DNA from 2 places in the Microbulbifer sp. genome. Region 2 is predicted to be linked to the other one. Evidence: predicted binding sites of a transcription regulator. Region 2 holds the regulator's gene; the other holds the start of a gene.
The links. Region 2 encodes sigma-54, which starts transcription at its own class of promoters, with help from an activator protein. Its sites were predicted from a motif close to TGGCACANNNNTTGCNNT; they were not measured.
Positions count from the first base shown of each region.

Region 1: the regulator sigma-54 is predicted to act here: its motif matches at 1,720-1,737, upstream of glnA (glutamate--ammonia ligase).

Region 1 is NZ_JBOFOC010000034.1:10,764-14,102, forward strand. Features, by position in the region: gene ACRC0P_RS03645 (DUF4124 domain-containing protein) at 1-131, opposite strand, end outside; gene glnA (glutamate--ammonia ligase) at 253-1,659, opposite strand; gene thiI (tRNA uracil 4-sulfurtransferase ThiI) at 1,960-3,339, shown strand, end outside.
Region 2 is NZ_JBOFOC010000108.1:28,922-32,260, forward strand. Features, by position in the region: gene lptB (LPS export ABC transporter ATP-binding protein) at 9-734, shown strand; gene ACRC0P_RS11530 (RNA polymerase factor sigma-54) at 892-2,337, shown strand; gene hpf (ribosome hibernation-promoting factor, HPF/YfiA family) at 2,572-2,883, shown strand; gene ptsN (PTS IIA-like nitrogen regulatory protein PtsN) at 2,887-3,339, shown strand, end outside.

The DNA.
Region 1 (3,339 bases), on a different contig from region 2:
GTTTTGTAGATGGTGTTGCCGGGGGTGGGATCGTCAGTGCCGTCGTCGCCGGCGAGCGCCAGTAGCGGGGTGACCAGAAGTAGTGCCAGGAACAGGGAAAATTTTTTCATAGCGATATCGATCGCGGCCATGGGCCGCTCCTACAAGGGTTGCCCCGGGAGTCCCGATATAAAGAAGGCTAGTTTACCTCGAAAAAAAAAGCCCGCGCCTGGGCGGCGCGGGCTTTTTTTCGGCAGTGTGATGCCTTCGAGCTTATACGGAGTAGTACAGCTCGAACTCGACCGGGTGAGTGGTCATCTGCAGGCGCTCCACCTCTTCACGCTTCAACGCGATGTAGGCGTCGATGGCGTCGTCGGAGAAGACTCCACCCTCGGTGAGGAAGGCGCGGTCTTCGTCCAGGGCATTCAGGGCCATTTCCAGGCTGGAGGCCACGGTGGGGAACTCGGCCACTTCTTCCGGCGGCAGGTCGTACAGATCCTTGTCCGCCGGGTCGCCGGGGTGGATCTTGTTCTTGATGCCGTCGAGACCCGCCATCAGCATGGCCGCGAAGGCCAGGTAGGGGTTGGCGGTGGGGTCCGGGAAGCGCGCTTCGATGCGCTTGCCTTTCGGGCTGGGCACATACGGAATGCGGATGGACGCGGAGCGGTTGCGCGCGGAGTAGGCCAGGATCACCGGCGCCTCGAAGCCCGGTACCAGGCGCTTGTAGGAGTTGGTGGAGGCGTTGGTGAAGGCGTTCAGCGAACGGGCGTGCTTGATGATACCGCCGATGTAGTACAGGGCGGTCTCGGACAGGCCCGCGTAGGCGTCGCCGGCGAACTGGTTGACGCCGTCCTTGCTGAAGGACTGGTGTACGTGCATGCCGGAACCGTTGTCGCCTACCAGCGGCTTGGGCATGAAAGTGGCGGTCTTGCCGTAGGCGTGGGCCACGTTGTGCACCGCGTACTTGAGGACCTGTACCTCGTCCGCCTTCTTGGTCAGGGTGTTGGCGGCCACGCCGATCTCACACTGGCCGGCAGTGCCCACTTCGTGGTGGTGCACTTCCACTCTCAGGCCCATCTGCTCCATGGCGGAACACATGGCGGCGCGCACGTCGTGCAGGGAGTCCACCGGCGGAACCGGGAAGTAGCCGCCCTTCACGCCGGGACGGTGGCCGATGTTGCCCTCGGGGTAGATCTGGCCGGAAGACCAGGCGGCCTCCTCGGAGTTGATCTTGTAGAAGGCACCGCCCATTTCCGCACCCCAGGTGATGTCGTCGAACACGAAGAACTCGGGCTCCGGTCCGAACAGCGCGGTGTCGCCCAGGCCGGTGGACTTCAGGTATTCCTCGGCGCGCAGCGCGATGGAGCGCGGATCGCGCTCGTAGCCCTGGCCGGTGGACGGCTCGACGATGTTGCAGCGCACGATCACGGTGCTCTCGTCGGTGAAGGGGTCGAGGAAAGCGGTCTCGTCGTCCGGCATCAGGATCATGTCGGATTCGTTGATGCCCTTCCAGCCGGCGATGGAGGAGCCGTCGAACATCTTGCCTTCTTCGAAGAACTCGCCGTCAATTTCCGACGTCGGAATGGATACGTGTTGTTCTTTCCCCTTGGAATCGGTGAAGCGCAGGTCTACCCATTTCGCCTCACTCTCTTGAATCAAACCGAGCGTTTTCGCTGACATTACAGTCCTCCAGGTCTTGAAAAGTTATTTGTCGCTATAGCCCTTCTTGTGGCATCAAGGGAAGCAAAGAGTGTGCCAAATTGGGGCAATGGCGCCGCAGCTGACACCGCCACGGCCGCGGCCGTACGCGCGGGACCAACCAGAGCAGAATAGATGCAAAGCGTCCGGGCGGCCAGCGAGTTGCGCCCCAAACTGGCGCACAGCTGCCGCATTATGCACATTTATGGTGCAACCCATCGAAAGCCCACCTGGTTTATAATGCCCGGCTTTCATCCAATTGCGGTACCCGACCGGATCTCCATGCACTTCGTCGTCAAGTTCTTCCCCGAAATCACCATCAAAAGCAACCCGGTGCGCAAGCGCATGTCGCGCCAGCTCAGGGACAACCTGCAGCGCCAGCTGAAACCGTTGGACGACCGCATCCGCGTGCGCCAGGACTGGGAAAAGATCGATGTGATCGCCCCGGACGCGGTGGCCCACCTGTCCGGCCGCATCCAGGAGGTGTTGGCCCATACCCCCGGGATCGCCAACTTCTCCAGCGTGCGCCAGTTCCCCCTGGGCGACCTGCACGACATCTATGAAAAGACCCTGTCGGTGTGGGGCGACAAGCTGGCCGGTAAGACCTTCTGCGTGCGCGCCAAGCGCACCGGCAACCACGACTTCAAGTCCCTGGATGTGGAGCAGTACGTGGGCGGCGGCCTGAACCAGCACACCGGCGCCGCCGGAGTAAAGCTGAAGGACCCGGATATCACCGTGAAGCTGGAGATCCGCCACGACAAACTCAATGTGGTGGAGGCCCAGACCCCGGGGCTCGGCGGCTTCCCCCTGGGGACCCAGGACCCGGTGCTGTCCCTGGTGTCCGGCGGCTTCGACTCCACCGTAGCCAGCTACCTGACCATCAAGCGCGGCATCCGCACCCACTTCCTGTTTTTCAACCTGGGCGGGCGCCAGCACGAGCTGGGCGTGAAGGAGGTGGCCTTCTACCTGTGGAACAAGTACGGCACCTCCCACCGGGTGCGCTTTATCACCGTGCCCTTCGACGAGGTGGTGGCGGAGATCCTGGAGAGGGTGGACGACTCCTATATGGGGGTGATCCTCAAGCGCATGATGCTGCGCGCCGCCAGCACCGTTGCCGAAGAGCTGGAAGTGGACGCGCTGGTCACCGGCGAGGCTATCGCCCAGGTCTCCAGCCAGACCCTGAGGAACCTCTCGGTGATCGACAGCGTTACCGACACCCTGGTGCTGCGCCCGCTGATCGCCAGCGACAAGAACGACATTATCCGCACCGCGCGGGAGATCGGCACCGAGGAGTTCGCGGCGAATATGCCCGAATACTGCGGGGTCATCTCGGTGAAACCCACCACCCGCGCGAAAAGGGACAAAGTGGAAAAAGAAGAGGGCCGCTTCGACTTCTCCATCCTCGACCGCGCCGTCGCCAGCCGCACGGTACAGAACATCGACCGGGTGATGGAGGACCTGCAAGGTGAGACCCCGGCGGTGGAGATTGCCACCGAGCCCGGCGACGCGGTGGTGATCGATATCCGCCACCCCACCGAGGAGGAGATGGACCCGCTGGAACTGCCCGGCACCCGGGTGGAGACCATTCCCTTCTACCGCCTGAGCAGCGCCTTCGGGAACCTGGACCGGGACCGCCACTACCTCCTCTACTGCGCCCGCGGG
Region 2 (3,339 bases):
ATTGAAATATGCCAACGCTGAAAGCGTTACATCTCGCCAAGCAATACAAGAAACGCAAAGTTGTCCAGGACGTCTCCGTCAGCGTCAGCAGCGGCCAGGTGGTCGGCCTGCTCGGCCCCAACGGCGCCGGCAAAACCACCTGTTTCTATATGATTGCCGGCCTGGTGCAGGCGGATGCCGGCCAGGTACTGATCGACGACGAGGACATCACCGGCCTGTCCATGCACGGCCGGGCGCGCAAGGGCATCGGCTACCTGCCCCAGGAAGCCTCGGTATTCCGCCGCCTCACAGTGCGCGACAACATCCTCGCCATCCTGGAGACCCGCAAGGACCTGTCCCGCGCCGAGCGCCTGCAACAGACCCGGGAATTACTGAAGGAATTCAACATCACTCACATCGAGGGCAACCTGGGCATGGCGCTGTCCGGCGGCGAGCGCCGCCGGGTGGAGATAGCCCGCGCCCTGGCCACAGATCCGGATTTTGTACTGCTGGACGAGCCTTTCGCCGGCGTGGATCCGATTTCGGTCAACGATATCAAGCAGATCATCCGCCACCTGCGGAACAGGGGCATCGGCGTACTGATCACCGATCACAATGTGCGCGAGACCCTGGATATCTGCGAGACCGCCTATATCGTCAGCGAGGGACACATCATCGCCGCCGGCACCCCGGCGGAAGTACTCGCCAACCAGCAGGTGCGGGAGGTCTACCTGGGGCATGAGTTCACCATCTAGTGTCCGAATTCGGGGTTCGCCCCTGCCACCCCACCACTCGTCGCCTGACCCAAAAAGCCGGCACAGTTTTTGCTTGCAAGCCGCCCCGCAGAGGGTTAGTCTGCAACATCCTGAATTTTCAGATGATTCATCCGCCGGATGCCTTGCAGTTTCTTCTATGAAGCAGTCCCTTCAAATAAAACTCGGCACTCAGCTGACCATGACGCCCCAGCTGCAGCAGGCTATCCGCCTGCTACAGCTCTCCACCCTGGACCTGCAACAGGAAATCCAGTCGGCGCTGGACAGCAACCCGCTGCTGGAAACCGAGGGCGAGGAGCCCGCAGAGACAGCCAGGGAACAGAACACTCAGGAGCAACAGGCCGACAGCGGCGCCGCCAACGGAACCGAACAGGCTGCCGAAAGCGACTGGAGCCACGACATCCCCGACGACCTGCCGGTGGATACCCGCTGGGACGACATCTACAGCGGCGGCAGCTACAGCGGCGGCGAGGGCGACGACCCGGCCCTGGAACAGCGCAATTCGGTGCCGGACAGTCTGCACAGCCATCTGTTGTGGCAACTCAATCTCACCCCCCTGTCCGAACAGGACAAACTGATCGGTGAGACCCTGATCGATGCCATCGCCCCAAACGGCTTTCTCGAATCCCTCCCGGCGGAACTGGCCCCGGCCCTGAACGCAGAGGAAGACGAAGTCGTCGCGATACTCAAGATCATCCAGCAGTTCGAACCCGCCGGCTGCGGCGCCCGCGACCTGCGCGAATGCCTGTTGTTGCAGCTGCAGCAGCTGCCCGCGAACACCCCCTGGCTGGAGCAGGCACAGATCGTCGTAGGCAGCCACCTGGACCTGCTGGGCAAGCGCGATTTCCGCCAGCTGAGTCGCCGCACACGCCTGAGCGAGGCGCAACTGGGCGAGGTGGTGCGCCTGATCCAGACCCTGAATCCCCACCCCGGGGAGGCTTTCGGCGGCGACGAGACCCAGTATGTGGTGCCGGATATCATCGTCAGCCGCAAACAGCAGCGCTGGCTGGTGGAGCTGAACCCGGAGACCACCCCGAAACTGCGCATCAACGGCGACTACGCGGCACTGATCAAGCGCGCCGACAACTCCACTGACAACAACTTCCTGCGCGACCACCTGCAGGAGGCGCGCTGGTTCCTGAAGAGCCTGCAAAGCCGCAACGAGACACTGCTCAAAGTGGCCTCGAGTATCGTGGACAAGCAGCAGGACTTTTTCGAGCGGGGCCCGGAAGCGATGAAACCCATGGTGCTGGCGGATATCGCCGAGACCATCGGCATGCACGAATCCACCATCTCCCGGGTCACCACCCAGAAATACATGCTCACCCCCCGCGGCGTGTTCGAACTCAAGTACTTCTTCTCCAGCCACGTGAGCACCGACTCCGGTGAAGACGCCTCCTCCACCGCCATCCGCGCCATGATCCGCAAGCTGATCGACTCCGAGGAAGCCCGCAAGCCCCTATCCGACAACAAGATCACCCAGGAACTGGACCGCCAGGGCATCAAGGTGGCCCGGCGCACCGTGGCCAAATACCGGGAATCCATGGGCATCCCCTCCTCCAGCGAGCGCAAGCGCCTGGTCTGATGAGAGACCGCTCACAATCTCCCGACAAGATTTACAGACCAGCGGGACACTTTTAGTCACAGATTTTGACCGATATCGATATGCCGGTCAGTTTTTACAGGCGTCCAACTCCACCCAGCCCGCGACCAACGCCCGAACTTTGAGTGTATCCTTCCATTCTGGCTAACTTCCTAGTAGGGTTGCGGCCCAGACGAGGAGCGGCCGGCTAGCGACGCACTCGATGAGGAGAAGTCCATGCAGATCAACATCAGTGGCCACCACGTGGAATTGACCGACCCCATCCGCGATTACTGCCATAGCAAACTGGAAAAACTCTCCCGGCACTACGACAACATTACCAATGCCCAGGTAATCCTATCGGTTGAAAAACTGACCCAGAAGGCCGAGGCCAGGGTACAGAGGGCCGAGGCCAGGGTGCACATGAATGGACACGACCTCTGTGCCACCTCCGAAGACAAGGACCTGTACGCGGCCATCGACGCCCTCTCCGACAAGCTGGACCGCCAGCTCAAGAAACACAAAGAGAAGTTACAGAACCACCGATAAGCTATGACATTGGAATCCCTACTCTCTCCCCGCCTGAGTCTTTGTCACCTGGCGGGGAGCAGCAAAAAAAAATTGCTGTTAAATATTGCCCAGGCCATCGCCGAAGAATATCCACAACTGGATGCCGACACTATTTTCAACCAGCTTCTCGCCCGCGAGCGCCTCGGCTCCACCGGTATCGGCGAGGGGGTAGCCATCCCCCACTGCCGCCTGCCCGGCTGTGAGCGCCCCATCGGCGTACTCTGCACCACCGAGCCGGCGATCGACTTCGACGCCGCCGACCGCCAGCCCGTGGACCTGCTGTTCGCGCTGCTGGTGCCAGAGGATGCAGAGCAGGAACACCTGGAAACTCTGGCGGAAGTCGCCGCCCTGTTCTCCGACAGCCGGGTACGGGAAAAACTGCGCCAGGCCCAGACCAACGATGAACTCTACGCCCTGGCCATCGACAGCGCCGCG